3 regions of the Pseudomonas sp. 2024-210 genome follow, and region 3 is predicted to be linked to each of the others. Evidence: predicted binding sites of a transcription regulator. Region 3 holds the regulator's gene; each other region holds the start of a gene.

Region 1 (6,530 bases), on a different contig from region 3:
CTCGACGAGACGGTTTCGGCGTTGGCGATGTTACTGGCGACGGTATTCAGACGCGTGGTCTGGGCACTCATGCCGCTGCCGGCAATATTGAACACACTGGCTAAAGACATGAGTTACTCCCCGCGCAGGGCCGACATCAGCCCTTTGAATTTACTGTTGAGCAAGGTGAAGCTGGCCTGAAAGTTGACCGCATTCTCTGCATAGTTCGACTGCTCAAGCTGAGCGTCCACGGTGTTCTGGTCGATCGAGGGCTGCATCGGCGTGCGGTACTGTAGGGCTTCGTCACCCATGCTCAGGCCTTGGGCTTCGATATGGCGGCTGTTGGTCTTGTTCAGGGCAAAGGTGGCGTTCTGGTTCTTGTCGTTCTGTGCCGCGAGCACAGAAGCGAAATCCAGATCCCGCGCTTTGTAGTTCGGGGTATCAGCGTTGGCAATATTGTTGGCCAGCACTTCGGCACGTTGTGCACGAAAACCCAGGGCTTGTTCATGGATACCGAGCGCTTTATCGAAGCTGATGCTCATGTCGGGAAACCTTTGTCAGCTGACCTGAAACGGATTCAGGTGTGGATGACAGGTACACAGCAAACCTCGTGCCAGATCGAATAACCGCATGTTTCAGGGCTTTGCGCAGGGAGTGGGCGGCGCCAATGTCAGAAAAGCGGCAAAGGCTGACCGCTGACTGCCGCTTTTCTGCCGCCTGATTGCACGTGCGCGCCCCCCCGTAGCAGCTGCCGAAGGCTGCGTCCGATCGCGCAGCGATCGCAACAATGAGCACTGAGGTTTAGAACTCTTTGCGACGACTGCGTCGCCGAACGCCGCCTTCGGCAGCTGCTACGGGTTAACGCAGCCTATTTCGCCTGATAAATGATTCCGGGGCTGCATTGCACCATCCGGTAATGGTCGGGCAACCCGTTGAGGGCTTCTGAGGCGCCCAGAAACAGGTAACCACCCGGCTTCAATGTGCTGTGGAGTCGCAGCAAAATGTCTTTTTTCATCTCGGCCGAGAAGTAAATCAACACATTGCGACAGAACACGACGTCAAACTTGCCGAACGCTGCGTAGCTGTCCAGCAGGTTAAATGAACGAAATTCCACCCGGCTCTTGATCGGCGCCTTGATTACCCAACGCCCCGGCCCCTTGGGTTCGAAATAGCGCTGCAAGCGCTCCTGCGACAAGCCTCGGCCAATCGCCAAATTATCGTACTCACCGGTTTTGCACGTATTGAGCATCAGACTGGACAAGTCAGTGGCAAAGATCTGTGCGCCTGCCTTCAATTGCCCAAGGTTACTGCGTTCAAACTCGTCAATGCTCATCGACAGCGAATACGGTTCCTGCCCCGAGGAACACGCCGCCGACCAGATATGCAACCGCTGCCCCGGATTGGCCTTGATAAACTCGGGCAAGACCTTGTTCTTCAATACTTCAAACGGGTAGGTATCACGAAACCACAAGGTTTCATTGGTGGTCATGGCATCCACCACCTGTTCACGCAGCCCGCTGCGAGGCTGGCTTTGCATGCGCTGAATCAACTCACCCAGCGATTTGATGCTCTGCTGCTCCATCAGCTTGTTAAGGCGGCTCGAAACGAGGTATTGCTTGTTTTCACCCAGCACAATGCCACAGGCTTTTTCCAGGAAGCCCCGGAACTGTTCAAAATCCAAATTAGCCGTCGACAAATGATCCTGCCTCTTAAATCGTGTTGACCGCCAGGGACTGACCCTGGCTGTGGTCTGCTGCTTTAATCCGGTCAACTACCCGGGATGCCAGGTCATCGGGCCGAAACTTGGCCAAAAAGTCATCAGCACCGACTTTCTTGACCATCGCCTGATTAAATACCCCGGACAAAGAAGTATGCAGAATGATGTGCAACTTTTTCATGCGTGGATCGTTGCGGATTTCGGCTGTCAGGGTGTAACCGTCCATTTCCGGCATCTCGATATCCGAGATCATCATCAGAAATTCCTCGGCCGGGTCTTTACCCTCCTCCACCATCTGGCGCAGATAGTTGAGCGCCTGACGGCCGTCGTTCAGCGAAACCACCTCTACCCCGACCGTTTGCAGACAACGGGCCACCTGCTTGCGCGCCACCGATGAATCATCGACGGTCAGCACCCGCAAAGACAATGCCCTGGCCTGAGTCTCAACATCCACCACACCCTGGGAAATGGTCTCAGGGGTAGGCGACACTTCGGCCAGTACTTTTTCCACATCAATGATTTCGACCAACTGCTCATCCATGCGCGTCACCGCCGTCAAATAATGATCACGGCCTGCGCCCTGAGGTGGCGGATGTATGTCTTCCCAATTCATGTTGACAATGCGTTCGACCGAACGCACCAGAAAGCCCTGAGTCTTGGTGTTGTACTCCGTGATGATGACAAACGGGTTATCCCGTTCTTTAAGTGGACCCGCGCCGGTGGCCATTGCCAGATCAAGAATCGGAATAGTCGCGCCGCGAATGCTCGCCACGCCGCACACCACCGGATTGGATCGAGGCATCATCGTCAGCCTGGGGCATTGCAGCACCTCCCTGACCTTGAACACATTGATCCCATAAAGCTGCGGCCCGTCCAGACGAAACAGCAACAGCTCCAGACGGTTTTGCCCCACCAATTGAGTGCGCTGGTTAACCGCATCCATCACCCCAGCCATACTCAGCTCCTTTTAAAACTTTAAGTTACGACACACGCAGCCCGGTAAACGGCACGGGCTTTGCTATTTATCTTTCATGAACAGCAAAACGACAAATTCCTGCCGCGAGTCCAACCCCTTCAGCCTTCGCCGTCGATGCCTGAGTCTGTTGGCAGTCGCGTGCCTGCTTAGCGTAGGCAAATATTCCTACGCTGATGGCTTCACATCTCCTACTCAGCTTATCGGCGTCACTCAGGGCTTTCTTGAGTTCACTGTCGAAGACTACCTTGCCACTGGTCAGATAGAAGGCCGCTATGAGATTCAAGTGAACAATCTCGATCCACGCCTGCGTCTGGCGGAGTGCGACAGAGAATTGACAGCCACGCTTGAAAGCCCGGCCCAGCCCATGGGCCGAGTGATCGTGCGGGTTCGTTGCGAAGGGGCCTCACCCTGGACCATCTTTGTCCCGGCTCAAGTCAGACTTTTCCGCGATGTGGTGATCGTCACCCATCCACTGAAACGCGGCATGGTTGTGGACTACGCCGATGTCACCTTGCGCGAACGTGACGTCAGCCAAATCAATCAAGGCTATATGACCGCGACCGAATTGGCCGTGGGGCAAAAACTGCTGCGTCCTGTGGTGACTGACCAAGTGCTGACCCTGACGCATCTGGAGCAAAACGCCGCCGTGCGCAAAGGCGACCACGTGGTCATCAGTGCTCGCAGCGGCACCCTAAGCGTCAAGATGCCCGGCGAGGCGCTGTCAGACGGCGGCTTGAGCGAGCAGATACGCGTCAGAAACCTGAACTCCAAACGTGTGATCAAGGCGCGGATCACTGGGCCTGGTCAAGTCGAGGTGGCACTGTAAGCTTTTCTGGCATCAGTCTTGCGACTTTCCTACACTGTTACCTGACCCAGATCAGTACGTATTCAGTCACACCTATGATTAATCAAGCCTAAAGTTTTTCCGGGTATGGCCGAAAACATGGCAAGCGTCCAAATACCCAGAGGTTTTTCGTTATGGTTATCGACTTCAGTCGTCTCAACAGCGCCCCGCCAGTTACCGGCAGTACGCGCAGCAATACCGCCCAAGAAGCAGGCAGCGCCACGCAAGCGGCCCCTGCGCAAAGCCCTGAGCCCACCACCAGTGCCCCGAGCGGTGAATCGGTTAGCTTGAGCCCGCAGGCTCAGCAGTTACAAAAAATCAGCGACTCACTGCGCGATCAACCGGTGGTCAACAGCGATCGAGTCGCCGAGCTGAAACAAGCCATTGCCGATGGCAGTTATAAAGTCGACAGCAGTCGGGTCGCCAGCAAACTGCTAAACATCGAAGCCCAGCACTAGCCCTTGGGGCGGGTGCCAGGCTTTTGGACGCTTAACTCCCAGAGCCCGCCATGCACGACGAAAATTTGCTGCAACTGATCAATGACGACCTCGCACCCGCTGAGCAACTGCTCGGTTTGTTGCAGGAAGAGTCCATCGCCCTCAAAGGGCGCGATATGGTGCACTTGGAACACATTCTGGCGCGTAAACATTCGTTGATCATTTTGCTCGATCAACATGGCCGCAAACGCAGCCAGATTTTGGCCAGCCTGGGTCTGACGACCAACCGCAAAGGCCTCGAAAGCCTCGCCAGCCATTCAAGCGTGGGCGAGCAGTTGCTTAGCCAAAGCGATCTGTTGAGCCAGTTGCTTGCGCAGTGCCATGCCGCCAATCAGCTCAATGGCCAATCAATTCAGACCCAACAGGCGATTACGGTCAATCAACTGCGCATCCTGCATGGCGGCGAAGTGCCCTCCCTGTACACCGCACGCGGCACCACCTCGATGCTAAACAAGCCTCGCGCCTACAGCCAGGTGTGAACGCGAGTCGTCAAGCAGCCTAGCGAGATGCTCAGCATGATGGCAAAATGCCGCACTCTTGTGTTGCTGTACTTGCCTGGAGACAGATGAACCGTGTTCGATGCCCAAGATGCTCCGCAGCCGCCCAAGGTGCTGACCACCCCGCTGGAAATAGCCTCTAACCTGCGGTTGCTACAAGAGAGCCATGACCCGTTGATCATCACATTCCAGGATCGCACCCAGCGTTTCCAGAGCTATGTGGTGGATGTAAATCGTGAGAATAACAGCCTCGCGCTGGACGAAATGATCCCTCGAGAGGGTGAACGTTTTCTTGAAGCGGGCGTACCTTTTCGGGTCGAAGGCTTCCATGACGGCGTAAGAATTGCCTGGGAATGCACCACCTCACTGACCATTGATGACGTCAACGGTCATCGCTGCTATCGCGGCGCACTCCCGGGCGAAGTGGTCTATCACCAGCGCCGAAACGCATTCCGCGCGGCGTTAAGACTGGCCAACCTGATCAGTGTCGAAGTGGCGGGCGAGAAGCTCAAAACCCCGATCAAAGGTAAATTGCTGGACGTCTCCGCCACAGGCTGCAAGTTGCGCTTTGAGGGTGATATCAGTCAAAGCATGCAACTGGGTCAGGTGTATGAACGCTTTAACGCTGCCCTGCCCTTTGGCACCATGACGACGCCGGTGGAGATGCGTTACCTGCATTTTGAAGAGCGACTCAACATCACCTTTGCTGGCATGCGTTTTCACAACATCAGCGGTGCCGTGCAGCGCCAGGTTGAACGTTTTGTCTATCAACTGCAGCGTGAAGCGCGGCAGTTTGATAAAGACGACGATTATTGATTGCACGCTATCTGTTTGATCAAAGGCCACTTTAATGTGGCCTTTTTTATGCTCTGAATTCTCTTCAGCCTTGATTCATGTCAGAGACCGCTGACATCAACCAGTAAGGCATCTCACTCAAAACACGCTTTAAACCCCCCTCAGCTATAGACCCGTCTTACAGCCATTTTAATTATCGCCTTGCACACTTGCGCCACCGAAAAATCCTGATGGTTGAAGGACCTCAGGTGCTCTCCAGCGTAAGGAAACAGGTCAATGACTGACAGCATCCAGCCCGATGTACCCACCCTCCTGTTGCGACACAGAAACTGCCTGGCCGAGTACCGCCTGCAAACCTCAAAGTGGTACGGCGGCCTTATTGCCGCTGAGCAAAAATTCAGTGCCGGCGACAGTGCCATCACCCGCAATATAGAGAGCAAAGGCCCGGCGATTCACTATGCCCAATGCAAGAAAGACGGCACGCTGACCTTGATTCATGCCTTCGAATCCGCGCACTTTGTGCCGATTGGCAACACCCCTGTCCGTCTGACGCCCCTGCGCTCAAAACCCCTGCGTCCGGACAATTATGGCTTTGCCAGTTCACTTGATACCGACGGTGAAGAGCTCCACACCCTCATCGACAATAGCGGCATAAAGCTGCTCGAAGGCTGTAAACCCGATCAGCGCTATCGCGTCACCTTCTACCCCCAGACCACACCGCAAGAGATCGACGCCTACTTCGACTCCTATCAAGGTCTGCTCAACGATCTCGGTGGCTGGCTCTCGCAGCAATGGAACAGCGAATTCCAGCCACTCTGGCGCGCCTACGATAACGCCAGTAATGCAGACCAACTGCTGCTGCACGCACAAAGCGCCCTCAAGGGTTTTGGCAATACGCTGATCGGACTTTGGGACAGCCTCGTCAAACTGTTCGATCTCATCACGCACCCGAAAAAGAATCTCGAAAAACTCGCAGAGTTCCTTAACCCGGAACAACTCGACGACCTCATAAACGCCTCGGGCCAATCGTTGCAGGCCCTCTACTTAATCGCCAGTGACGAACCGCTGCTGTGGGCGTATTTCTCCACCTTCCAAGCCTGGCTGCAATTGCTGCCGCCACTCCTATGCACTGAAATAGTTACGCGCCTGACCAGCGAGGTGCTGATCGACATCCTGATCGGTGTTGTTCTGACCGGAGGGATGGGGCTGGCAGTCAAATACACTG
Region 2 (6,530 bases), on a different contig from region 3:
CGAACTGGGCGTCGAAGATGGCAAAGTAACTGGCGTGGCGGTTGAGCCGATAGTCGATGCGCAACGCAAGGCTGACTTGCTGCGCGAGCTGGCGCAAAAGGAAGGCTTGAGTCTGGAACAGACCATTGCAGTCGGTGATGGTGCCAACGATTTGCCGATGTTGGCCATTGCGGGACTGGGTGTCGCCTTCCGTGCCAAGCCGCTGGTTAAAAAATCGGCCAAACATGCCATTTCGACCTTGGGGCTGGATGGCGTGCTGTACCTGCTGGGTCAGCGTGACCGTAACAGTCAGGGCTAAATGATTTCGTAGCAGCGGCCGAAGGCCGCGTCCGATTGCGAAGCGATCGTGAAATCTGAATTCATGGTGTGTTTGATTCACCGCGATTTTAGTTTCTACGACGGCTGCGCTGCCGAACGCCGCCTTTGGCAGCTGCTACGGATTTGGCGTCCGTAGCGGATACTAGGTGTGGCTTTATTCCGCGTGAGCCGGGCCGCCAATGCTCTGCCCCATCATCACCGGCGAGCCGGCGCTCAGGCCTTCGGCCCATTTGACCTGTTCTGGCCCGAACAACACGATGGCTGTGGATCCCAGCTTGAAACGACCCAATTCGGCCCCTTTTTCCAAATGAATCGGCGCACGCGCCGCTTCATCGTAGCGGAACGTTTTCAGTTCGCGTTTAGGCGGCGTCACCAAACCGGCAAATACCGTCTCAATCGATGCCACGATCATGGCGCCCACCAATACCACGGCCATCGGGCCGCGTTCGGTATCAAAAATACACACGGCACGTTCGTTGCGGGCAAACAGCTCCGGCACGTTTTCGGCGGTGGTCTGGTTAACCGAGAACAAGCGACCCGGCACGTAGATCATTTCACGCAGGGTGCCAGCCAGCGGCATGTGCACCCGGTGATAATCCTTGGGTGACAGGTAAATGGTGGCAAATTCGCCGCCCATGAACTGCGACGCAACTGCCGCATCGCCGCCCACCAGTTCCAGCACGCTGTAACTGTGGCCTTTAGCCTGAAATACACGACCGTGCTCAATCGCACCCAATTGGCTAACGGCACCATCGGCAGGGCTCAAGACAGCACCGGGGGTCTGGTCCAGCGGGCGCGCGCCGTCTTTCAGGGCGCGCGTGAAGAAGGCGTTGAAATGTTCGTACGCGGTGACGTCTTCAACCAGCGCTTGGGACATGTCCACGTTGTAGCGCTTGGCGAACCAGGTGGTGAACGCATTTTTAAACCAGCGCACGCGGCACTCGGCAATGCAGCCGGCCAGACGCGACAGCAGGTGATGGGGCAGCAGGTACTGACTCAAGAGAAACAAACGCTTTTTCATTACAGGTCCTTAGTGTTTGACAGGCAGCTCGACGGGGGTGTCGGGGTGGTTGCCCCATTCGCCCCAGGAGCCGGCGTAGCCTTTGACGCGCGGATAACCGAGCGCTTTGGCGACGAGATAGGTAAAGCCAGAACGGTGGTGAGTCTGGCAATGAGTAATCACTTCTTTGTCCGGCGTGATCCCCAGATCCTTGAGGATCTGTGCCATGTCGGTGCGAATGCGCAGGTCGCGGGTTTTATCCATGCCTGCTGTCCATTCAAAATTGATCGCGCCGGGGATGTGCCCACCCTTGGCGGCCAACACCTTTTCACCCGAATATTCGGCAGGATTGCGCGCATCCCAGATCGCCAGGTCGGCTGCACCCAGACGGCTTTGCAGGTACTCGCGGGTGGCGATGGGTTCTTCATGCAAGGTTACTGGCACAGGGCCGCCGCCCGGCGCAGGCACGTCGGTAGACAAGGGGCCGCCTGAGGCAATCCAGGCGGGAAGGCCGCCATCAAGGTAGTGATAAGCCTTGTGCCCGATCACATCGAGCAACCAGATAAACCGCCCGGCCCAGCCGCCGCCTTCGTCGTCATACACCACGTAGACCGCATTGGGTGTGTGGCCCAGCTCACCGAACAATGCCTCCAGTGACGAGCGTGTCGGCAGCAGGCCGGGTGCAGGAGGCTGACCCAGTTGCGTGCGCTTGGGGTCGACAAAGTGAGCGCCCGGAATATGCCCGGCGTCGTAGCGTGCTGCGCTGGTCAGGTCGACCACAATCAAATTGGGGGCATCAAGCCGTGCGAGCAGGTCGCCGGGTTCGATCACCAACGGCAAGCCAGAGAAGTCAGGCATGGGTTCTCCAGAGCGAAAAAAGAGAGGATTGTAGCGCAAGCGCTAACGCCCGCGGTTGGTAAAGCTGTGCAGGGCTTTTTCAATGCATTGCGCGGTTTTGCCAAACGCTTGCACACTGGTCTCGTTGAGCGCACCGCCGCCCTGGTCGGCCAGTATCAGCATGACCACGCGGCCATTATTACTCAGTGAACGCAGCAGCAGATGCTCACCGGGAAACAGGCAGAGCAGCTTGTCAGGCAGGGCTGCACCAATCACTGCGTTATTTTCGGGGGTCAGGCGCAGTTGTGCAGGTTGCGCCATCAAACGCTGCAGGCCGGTACTCTCACTGATAGTGAACGTCAGATCGAACACCTCTTTGGGCAGCCCCCAGACCTGAAAAACCCGCAGATAACTCGATGTCTTGTCAGCCATCAACACAATGAGCCTGCGCATACCGCAGGCGACCAAAGCTTCGCGGGCGCAGGTCGTCAGGTGCATCGCATTGGCGAACGTGCTCGGCTCGGCCAACAGCTGTGTACAGTGTTTACGCCATAGGGTCAGCGCTTCGGCCGAAGGCGGCGCGGCGGGTTGATTGCCTTGCAGCGTGCGTCGTGCATTCCAAGGCAAAAGCAGTGCCTGCGCCGGGTGCCAAAGTTCGGGTACAGAGTGGTATCGGCCGCTGCTGACGGCGTTTTGGTGAACAAGCTGCTGCACATCATCCAGCGGCATTTGCAAGTACAGACTGGTCAGCAGTTGCCAGCGCCGATTGTGCGGTATATCCCAGGCGGCTTGAGCCGACAGTGCCAACCCATTGGCCAGCAGCACGCTGTTGGCTGGCTGGTTGAGCCAGCTACGCAAGGCCGGATCGGCGTCCAGACGCTGTTGCTGGCGAAGCGGATGATGCCGGTCGCGAGCAATATGCAACACACTGACCAGCGTAAGCTGTTGCTCATTGACCACGGTGTATCCGTGCAGCACCCAATCAGGCAGCCGCCATAACTCGGCCAGTGCCCTGCAGATCTCAAACAGGCGTACGCCGAACAGCTTCTGCTCGACCTTGTCGGCGCACTCACCGCGGTGAAGCACTTGCAGCTCCCATTCTTCGAGCAGGTCAGGGTGGGTCAGCGCCATGGCCCACAAGGGCGAGAGGAACAGCAAACTGCCCCAGTAAATCTCTTGCCAGAGCCGCGCCAGGCGATTGCCGAACAGGCCGATGGCTTGTTGCGCTGCATGCTGGCTGATGAGCTGGATTTGCCGGTAAGGCAGCGGCATGTCCTCCGGGGCCAGGGCGGGCAAGCTCTCAAGCACTTCCTGGGTGCGTTTCAACCCCAGTCGGTTGATGGCCACTTCCAGGCTTTCAGCCGGTTCACTCAGGCTGCTTTGCAGATGCTGGTTGGCTTCGCGAATCAAACTCAACGCCAACGCAGGGCTGTCTTGCATGACCTCGGCAATATCGCGCAACGAGCGGCGACTGTCGTTGATCGCTGCGCTTACCTGCGCATGGCTGTATTGCGGGATGGGCAGCTGAGCGTTGTTTAGCCGCTGAACCCAAGCGTCCAGCGTGGTCGGTACTGATGTCGATGCAATATTTTTGTTAGCCATAAAAGGAGCGCGATCATCATAAAGGGAGGGCACACCCGAACCGGGCTGAATGTTTTTCGCTTTTACGCGTTACAGTCTGGCGCAGATTTGCCGATAGGGAGAAGAAGAGTTTTTGTGACGCTGCAATCACCCCGAACCCGACTGAATAAGTACTTTTATATTTATGGCTAAAATTATCGGCATTATCGTCGTGATCGCGAGTGTACTCGGCGGCTACGTGCTCTCCCACGGCAAGATCGCGGCATTGATTCAGCCTTTTGAGGTCATGATCATTGGTGGCGCAGCGCTGGGGGCGTTCTTGCAGGCCAATCCGGGCTACATGACCCTGCACGTACTGAAAAAATCGCTGGGCATGTTCGGTTCGCGGTTCTCCCACGCTTTCTACCTTGAAGTGCTGGGCCTGGTTTACGAGATTCTGAATAAAAGTCGTCGCGAAGGGATGATGGCTATTGAGGCCGACATCGAAGACGCGGCTGCCAGCCCGATATTCGCCAAATACCCGACCATTCTTAAAGATGAGCGCATGACTGCGTTCATTTGCGATTACTTGCGCATCATGTCCTCGGGCAACATGGCGCCCCACGAGCTGGAAGGCTTGTTTGACATGGAGCTGTTCAATCTAAAGGAAGAGTTAGAACACCCGTCTCACGCCGTTAACGGCATCGCCGACGGCATGCCGGGTTTCGGTATCGTGGCGGCCGTTCTGGGTATTGTGGTGACGATGGCATCGCTGGGTGAAGGCGATCAAACTGCCATTGGCCAGCACGTTGGTGCTGCATTGGTGGGCACATTCTTCGGTATTCTGGCCGCTTATGGTTTCTTCGGCCCTTTGGCCACGTCGCTGGCCCACGATGCCAAAGAAGAAATAAACGTGTACGAAGCCATCAAGGCCTCGCTGGTCGCTTCTGCCTCGGGCATGCCGCCGTCGCTGGCGGTCGAATTTGGCCGCAAAGTGCTGTATCCCAAGCACCGTCCAAGCTTTTCCGAGCTTGAGCAAGTGGTTCGCGGTCGCTGATTTATGGAAAACAATCAGCCGATCATCATCAAGCGCGTCAAGCGCTTTGCCGTTGGCCATCACGGCGGCGCCTGGAAAATTGCCTTTGCTGACTTTGCCACGGCGATGATGGCGTTCTTTCTGGTGCTATGGCTGATGTCTGCGGCCACCCCGGCGCAAAAACTGGCCATTAGCGGCTACTTCAAAGACCCGGTCGGTTTCACTGAAAGCGGTTCGCCGTACACCATTGATCTGGGCGGTACACCCGCCCTGGCGCCGGACAACACGCTGAACCCGGAAGAAAAGCTGCAACCCCAGCTCGACACGATCAACAGCCAGAAGATCGATCCTGATCAGGCCGAAAGTGTGGCTGAGCAAGTGGAGAAAGAGCGCCTCGAATTGCTGTTGCAAGAATTGCAAAACAAGGTCGAAGAAAACCCTCAGTTACGCAAATTCAAAGACCAGTTACTGTTTGAAATCACGCCGGATGGCTTGCGCATTCAAATCATGGACGCTGAAAATCGGCCGATGTTTGACGTTGGCAGCGCGCGGCTCAAGCAGTACGTCGAAGATATTCTGCTGGCCATGGCTGACACCATCAAAGCGGTACCGAACAAGGTCAGCATCAGCGGCCACACCGATGCCACGCAGTATTCGGGGAGTGGTGATTTTGGTAACTGGGAATTGTCGGCCAACCGTGCCAATGCGGCCCGCCGTGCGTTGGTCACAGGCAGTTACCCCGAAAGCCAGATTGCCAGGGTGGTGGGGTACGCCTCATCGGTGCCGTTCGACAAGAGCAACCCAACGAACCCGGTGAACCGCCGTATCGACATCGTGGTGCTGAACAAGCGTGCCCAGCAAGCGATTGAGGGGGGGCAAAGTGCGGAGCCGGTCAAGGCTGAGGCGCTGCCTAAGGCGCCAGTTGACCCGATCACCTTGCCGCCGGATCAACAGCCGCCGCCGATGCATGAAGAGCGCCAGAAGCTGAACCTGTTTGATGATCCGGCCTCGCCCTCACCCCAACCCTCTCCCTGAGGGAGAGGGAGCTAAGAGCTGCCCCACAAATCAGTCCCCTCTTCCAGAGGGAGAGGGAGCTAAAAGCTGCGCCACAAATCAGTCCCCTCTCCCTCTGGGAGAGGGCTAGGGTGAGGGGCTTTTGCCGTTAGTAACTCGACTCAGGCAAGCTGGCGATAATCGAGCGGTAGCTGTTCATGCGTTGTTGCTGCACGCGACCATCTTCCAGCGCCATCAGTAACGCGCACCCCGGTTCGCGGTCGTGCTTGCAGTCGCGGAAGCGGCAGCGACCAATCAAGTCGTTGAATTCAATAAAGCCCGCTTCAACATCGGCCCGGCTGACGTGGCCCAGACCAAATTCACGAATACCCGGGGAGTCGATCAGGTCGCCGCCGCCTGGGAAGTGGAACAGCCGAGCAGTGGTCGTGGTGTGCGTACCCTGACCCGAAATTTCGGACAGCGGTCCCACCCGCAGGTTGACCTCGGGCAGCAGGCTGTTGACCAACGACGATTTACCCACGCCTGACTGACCCACAAACACGCTGATATGGCCGTCAAGTTGCGCCTGCAACTGCTGCATGCCATCACCGTGATGCGCCGATACTTCCAGCACTGGGTAACCGAGCTGGCGATAAACGCCCAGCAAGGCGTTCAGTGCAGGGGCGTTTTGCTCGTCAATCAGGTCAGCCTTGTTGAGCAGCAGCAAAGGACGAATGCCGGCGTGCTCAGCCGCCACCAGATAGCGGTCAATCAGGTTGGCGTGCG
Region 3 (6,530 bases):
CTGGATTACAAGCTATCTGCCCTGGCCCCTCGTGTGCCAAACGTGGAGCTTGAAGAAGAGCTGCGCAAGACCCAGTCCAAAATAGTCTCGGCGCAGGCCGAGTTAAGCCTGCGCGGCGAAGGCGACGGTGAGGTCAATCGCCAACTGTTTGCCGGCTTGCCCTTGACCGCTGCCGAACCGCTGATCGAGCCGACGCTCGAAGAGCCGCCGCGTCCGGCTCCGGCGCTTGCGCCCGGCATTGACCGTCGTGTCTTTGACAGCATGCGTTCAGAGCTCAATGGCTTGCGTGAATTACTCGAAGTGCAACTGGGCTCGCTGGCCTGGAACCAGTTGCAAGGCGCCAAACCTGCGCAAGCTAATTTGTGGCGCCGGTTGCAACGCATTGGTGTGTCGGGGCCGCTGTCCCGTGATTTATTGGCACAAGTTGCCGAAATTGAAGAGCCACGTCAGGCTTGGCGCATGTTGTTGGCGCACCTGGCGAGGATGATTACGACCCCGGAGATCGAGCCACTTGAAGAAGGCGGCGTGATTGCTATGGTCGGCCCGGCTGGTATGGGTAAAACCACAACGCTGGCGAAGCTGGCGGCGCGCTATGTACTCAAGTACGGCGCGCAACATATCGCATTGGTGAGCATGGATAGCTTTCGTATTGGCGCTCAGGAGCAACTCAAGACCCTGGGCCGGATTCTCAACGTTCCGGTGACGCATGTGGCGCCGGGCCAGTCGTTGGGGCAGACGCTCGAACCCTTGGCGCGCAAGCGCGTGGTGTTGATTGACACCGCTGGCCTGCAAGCCAGTGATCCAGCCCTGCGCCTGCAACTGGAAAGCCTGGCGGGGCGCGGAATCAAGGCACGCAATTACCTGGTAATGGCCACCACCAGTCAGAAGCAAGTGTTGCAGGCCGCCTACCTCAGCTATAAACGCTGCGGTCTGGCCGGATGTATCCTGACCAAACTCGATGAAACCGCCTGTTTGGGCGAAGTACTGAGCCTGGCGATCAGCAACGATTTGCCGGTGGCGTATCTGACCGACGGCCCGCGTATCCCGGACGACCTGCATCTGCCGCGTCGTCATCAGTTGGTGAGTCGCGCCGTCAGTGTACAAATGCAGGAAGATCCCAGCGAGGAGGCCATGGCCGACATGTTTGCTGATATCTATACCAACCCCCGCGATCGGGTCGGTTGAGCGACACACGATGAGTTGCAATGTACCTACATCGATGGTTTGCAAGGTGTGGTGCCAATGGGCACGCGCAGCCAGCCGTTGTAGCCGCGTCTAAGTAAGACAAGGTAAGAAAGATCATGGGCAGCATGCATCCCGTACAGGTGATCGCAGTAACCGGCGGCAAGGGTGGCGTCGGTAAAACTAACGTGTCAGTGAATTTGTCCATCGCCTTGGCCGAAATGGGTCGACGTGTGATGTTGATGGACGCTGATCTGGGGTTGGCCAACGTTGATGTCCTGCTGGGACTGACCCCCAAATACACCCTGGCCGATGTGGTCGAGGGTCGTTGTGAGCTGCGCGATGTATTGCTCACAGGCCCCGGCGGCATTCGTATCGTACCGGCCGCATCTGGCACCCAGAGCATGGTCAACCTGAGCCCGGCGCAACATGCTGGACTGATTCAGGCGTTCAGCGAGCTCAGTGACAACCTCGATGTGCTGGTGATTGATACCGCCGCCGGGATCGGTGATTCGGTCGTGAGTTTTGTTCGCGCCGCCCAGGAGGTGTTGCTGGTGGTCTGCGATGAGCCTACGTCCATCACGGATGCCTACGCGCTCATCAAACTGCTGAACCGCGATTACGGCATGAACCGCTTCCGGGTATTGGCCAACATGGCGCAAAGCCCGCAGGAAGGCCGCAACCTGTTTGCCAAGCTGACCAAAGTCACGGACCGCTTTCTTGATGTTGCCCTGCAATACGTAGGCGCCATCCCCTACGACGAATGCGTACGCAAGGCCGTGCAAAAACAGCGCGCCGTGTATGAAGCATTCCCGCGTTCCAAATGCTCGCTGGCCTTCAAAGCCATCGCGCAGAAAGTCGACACGTGGCCTTTACCGGCCAATCCCCGAGGCCATCTCGAATTTTTTGTCGAGCGTCTTGTGCAGCAAGCAGGTGGAGGACGGCATTGATGACCGCGAGCGGCTATCGCATGTACAGCAAGGCGTCACGCGACAATCAGTACGAACTGATTGAGCGCTACGCACCGTTGGTCAAGCGTATTGCCTATCACCTGCTGGCGCGCTTGCCCGCCAGCGTGCAGGTGGATGATTTGATCCAGGCCGGGATGATCGGCCTGCTTGAAGTGTCGACCAAGTACGACGCGACCAAGGGTGCGAGTTTTGAGACCTACGCGGGCATTCGCATTCGTGGCGCCATGCTCGATGAAGTGCGCAAGGGCGACTGGGCACCCCGCTCGGTACACCGCAATACGCGCATGGTCAGTGACGCAATTCGCGTTATTGAAGCAAAAACCGGGTGTGACGCTAAAGATCACGAGGTTGCGGCCGAACTCCAGTTAAGCCTTGATGATTATTACGCCATTTTGAATGACACCCTGGGCAGTCGCTTATTCAGTTTCGATGATCTGTTGCAGGACGGTGAGCACGAAGGGCTGCATGAAGATGGCGCCAGCGCGCACCTTGAACCCTCTCGGGATCTGGAAGACGAGCGCTTTCAGGTGGCGTTGACCGACGCCATCAGTCTGTTGCCTGAGCGTGAGCGTCTAGTGCTGGCGCTGTATTACGACGAGGAGTTGAACCTCAAGGAAATCGGCGAAGTGCTGGGGGTCAGCGAATCGCGGGTCAGCCAGTTGCACAGTCAGTGTGCCGCGCGTTTGCGCGCCCGTCTGGGCCAGTGGCGCGCACATTGAAACACTGATTCATTCGTAGCAGCTGCCGCAGGCTGCGTTCGATTGCGCAGCGATCGTCAATCCTGAGCCCGTGGTGTGGCAGATACACCGCAGTCGCTGCATTGACGACGGCTTTGCCGCCGAACGTCGCCTGTGGCAACTGCTACGAAATTGACGGGCTTTTGATAATTACCGAATTGATTGAATGGCGCGCTCAGAGTGTGAGCGCGGCAAAGACCGCTTGGAGGCCGTATTGGACAAGAACATGAAGATCCTTATCGTTGATGACTTTTCAACGATGCGCCGGATCATTAAAAACCTGTTGCGTGACCTCGGGTTCACGAACACGGTCGAGGCGGACGACGGCAACACCGCGTTGCCGATCCTCAAGTTGGGCAGCATTGATTTTCTGGTGACTGACTGGAACATGCCCGGCATGAGCGGTATCGATTTGCTGCGCCAAGTGCGAGCCGACGAAAAGCTCAAGCATTTGCCCGTCCTGATGGTGACGGCCGAGGCCAAGCGCGAGCAAATCATCGAAGCGGCCCAAGCCGGGGTTAACGGTTATGTGGTCAAGCCGTTCACGGCTCAGGCGCTCAAAGACAAGATCGAAAAAATCTTTGAACGCATCGGTTGATCGGCGGGAAGGGGGGCGCAATGGAGCATAAAGAAGCGACTCAGGGCGAGTTTGAATCGACCCTGAAAAAACATGCGCACGAATTGGTCGAAAGCCTTGAAAAAGGGCAGTTCGGCGAGGCGGTGCAGTTGATTCATGAACTGAACCAGACCCGCGACCGCGGCCTGTATCAGGAAGTCGGCAAGCTGACCCGCGAGTTGCACAGCTCCATCGTCAACTTTCAAATAGATCCGGGCATGCCGCGTGCCGAAGAAGTGTCACAGATCACCGATGCAGCCGATCGCTTGGCGTATGTTGTGAAACTGACGGAAGCGGCGGCCAATCGGACGATGGACTTGGTCGAAAGCAGCACACCGCTGGTCAATGCGCTGGGCACGGATGCCAAAGCGTTAAGTGTCGACTGGGGACGCTTTATGCGTCGCGAAGTGGGGGCCGAGGAGTTCCGCGAGCTGGCGCGTCGCGTAGACAGTTTTTTGACGCGCAGCGACATTGAGAACACCCAGGTGTCCGCCAACCTCACGGATATTTTGATGGCCCAGGATTATCAGGACCTCACAGGTCAAGTGATCAAGCGGGTGACGCAATTGGTCACCGACGTTGAAAGCAATTTGCTCAAGCTGGTGTTGATGGCCAGCCAGGTTGATCGCTTTGCCGGTATCGAACACGACCGTGAGGCACTGCGTGCTGAAAATATTTCGCAAAAAAACCTGACGAAGGGTGAAGGTCCGCAGATCCATGCCGATAAACGTGAAGATGTCGTGTCCGGCCAGGATGATGTTGACGATTTATTATCCAGTTTAGGTTTCTAGGCTCTGAGTGAATGCCCCCGTGCGTTTCTGCACGGCGGCGTCCAAAGACCCTATTTCAAGGAGCACGTACATGAGCTTCGGCGCCGATGAAGAAATCCTTCAGGATTTCCTGGTTGAAGCCGGCGAGATTCTAGAGCTGTTGTCCGAACAACTGGTTGAGCTGGAAAGCCGACCGGATGATGCGGACTTGCTCAATGCAATTTTTCGCGGTTTTCACACTGTAAAAGGGGGCGCCGGCTTTCTACAGCTCAATGAGCTTGTGGAGTGCTGCCATATTGCCGAAAACGTGTTCGACATCCTGCGCAAGGGTGAGCGAAGCGTAGACGCCGAGCTGATGGACGTTGTCCTTGAAGCGCTGGATGCGGTCAATGGCATGTTTACCGAAGTTCGTGAACGCAGCCCGATCACGGCGGCCACGCCCGAACTGCTGGCGGCCTTGGCACGTTTGGCCGAACCAGCGACAAGCCAGCCGGCGGTTGCGCTTGAACCGGCCAGGCAGCCTGAGCCTGCCGGTGACATTACCGACAGCGAATTTGAACTACTGCTCGACTCGCTCAACGCGGTCAAGGCGGCCGCGGCCGAACCTCAACCGGCGAACCCGCCCGCACTGGCCAGCGATGAAATCAGCGATGCCGAGTTTGAATCGTTGCTCGATCAGTTGCATGGCAAAGGGCAGTTCTCGCCGGATACCGTAACCAGCGCTGCCTCAGAGCCCACAGTCGAAGCCACTGCGCCGGCCAGCAATGAAATCACCGACGATGAATTTGAAGCCTTGCTCGATCAATTGCATGGCAAAGGATCGTTCAATACCGATGCCCTGGACGTGGTGGTAACAGCGCCCGTACACAGCGTTGAAGAACCTGCGGCTAACCCCGATCACATCAGTGATCATGAATTCGAAGCCTTGCTGGATGAGCTGCACGGCAAGGGCCAGTTTTCTGCCCAAAGCCCTGCACTGGATGCACCGGTGGCTGCGGTCGCGGCCAAGTCGGTCGACGCGGCCCCGGCACGTTCAGCCCCGGCACGCGTGCCTGCTGCGCAGCCGGAAAAGGCGCATGCCAGCGAGGCCGAGACCACCGTACGAGTGGACACTGCACGCCTGGACGACATCATGAACATGGTCGGCGAGCTGGTGCTGGTGCGTAACCGTCTGGTGCGGCTTGGCCTTAACAGCAGCGACGAAGAAATGGCCAAGGCCGTCTCCAACCTCGATGTGGTCACGGCAGACCTGCAAACAGCGGTCATGAAGACGCGTATGCAGCCGATCAAAAAAGTCTTCGGACGCTTCCCGCGTCTGGTTCGCGACCTGGCCCGCCAGTTGAAAAAAGAAATCAGCCTTGAGTTGGTGGGCGAAGAAACCGATCTGGACAAAAACCTGGTCGAGGCGCTGGCCGATCCGTTGGTTCACTTGGTGCGCAACGCGGTTGATCATGGGTGCGAAACCCCCGAAGAGCGCGAAGCCGCCGGCAAAACCCGCTGCGGCCGGGTGATCCTGTCTGCCGAGCAAGAGGGCGACCATATCCTGCTGTCGATCTCTGATGACGGCAAAGGGATGGACGCCAACGTGCTGCGGGCGATTGCCGTCAAAAAGGGGTTGATGGACAAGGACGCCGCTGATCGCCTGAGCGAGTCCGATTGTTACAACCTGATTTTTGCGCCCGGTTTTTCGACCAAAACCGAAATCAGTGATGTGTCCGGGCGCGGCGTGGGCATGGACGTGGTGAAAACCAAGATCGCCCAGCTCAATGGCTCCCTGAGCATTGAATCGACCTTGGGTCGCGGCTCGAAAATCGTGATCAAGGTGCCGCTGACGCTGGCCATCATGCCGACATTGATGGTGATGCTGGGCAATCAGGCGTTCGCCTTCCCGCTGGTCAACGTGAACGAAATTTTCCACCTCGACCTGTCGCACACCAATGTGGTCGATGGTCAGGAAGTGGTAATTGTGCGGGATAAGGCGCTGCCGCTGTTCTACCTCAAGCGCTGGCTGGTGGCATCCGCAGTTCACGAAGAACAGCGCGAAGGGCATGTGGTGATTCTCTCGGTAGGCACCCAGCGCATCGGTTTTGTGGTCGATCAACTGGTTGGCCAGGAAGAGGTGGTCATCAAGCCCTTGGGCAAGATGCTTCAGGGCACGCCGGGCATGTCGGGCGCCACCATAACCGGTGACGGCCGTATTGCCTTGATCCTCGATGTGCCGAGCATGCTCAAGCACTACGCTTCGCGGCGTATT

What was found. Region 3 encodes FliA, which starts transcription of late flagellar genes. Its sites were predicted from a motif close to CTAAAGTTTNNNNNNNNNNNGCCGNTAA; they were not measured.
Region 1: flgM (flagellar biosynthesis anti-sigma factor FlgM) is a predicted target of FliA. The motif match lies at 3,587-3,614, and genes of this name have one in related genera.
Region 2: motA (flagellar motor stator protein MotA) is a predicted target of FliA. The motif match lies at 3,827-3,854, and genes of this name have one in related genera.

The regions. Positions count from the first base shown of each region.
Region 1 is NZ_JBJGEJ010000008.1:100-6,629, reverse strand. Features, by position in the region: gene flgC (flagellar basal body rod protein FlgC) at 1-110, opposite strand, end outside; gene flgB (flagellar basal body rod protein FlgB) at 114-521, opposite strand; gene cheR (protein-glutamate O-methyltransferase CheR) at 848-1,675, opposite strand; gene ACI7MX_RS13090 (chemotaxis protein CheV) at 1,689-2,651, opposite strand; gene flgA (flagellar basal body P-ring formation chaperone FlgA) at 2,728-3,498, shown strand; gene flgM (flagellar biosynthesis anti-sigma factor FlgM) at 3,651-3,974, shown strand; gene ACI7MX_RS13075 (flagella synthesis protein FlgN) at 4,025-4,492, shown strand; gene ACI7MX_RS13070 (flagellar brake protein) at 4,586-5,326, shown strand; partial or broken gene ACI7MX_RS13065 (hypothetical protein) at 5,582-6,530, shown strand, end outside.
Region 2 is NZ_JBJGEJ010000002.1:352,285-358,814, forward strand. Features, by position in the region: gene serB (phosphoserine phosphatase SerB) at 1-298, shown strand, start outside; gene asd (archaetidylserine decarboxylase) at 473-1,339, opposite strand; gene rhdA (thiosulfate sulfurtransferase) at 1,349-2,176, opposite strand; gene ACI7MX_RS04200 (HDOD domain-containing protein) at 2,219-3,757, opposite strand; gene motA (flagellar motor stator protein MotA) at 3,921-4,772, shown strand; gene motB (flagellar motor protein MotB) at 4,776-5,786, shown strand; gene rsgA (small ribosomal subunit biogenesis GTPase RsgA) at 5,914-6,530, opposite strand, start outside.
Region 3 is NZ_JBJGEJ010000004.1:35,132-41,661, forward strand. Features, by position in the region: gene flhF (flagellar biosynthesis protein FlhF) at 1-1,185, shown strand, start outside; gene fleN (flagellar synthesis regulator FleN) at 1,302-2,132, shown strand; gene fliA (RNA polymerase sigma factor FliA) at 2,129-2,872, shown strand; gene ACI7MX_RS06955 (chemotaxis response regulator CheY) at 3,117-3,488, shown strand; gene ACI7MX_RS06960 (protein phosphatase CheZ) at 3,509-4,297, shown strand; gene ACI7MX_RS06965 (chemotaxis protein CheA) at 4,368-6,530, shown strand, end outside.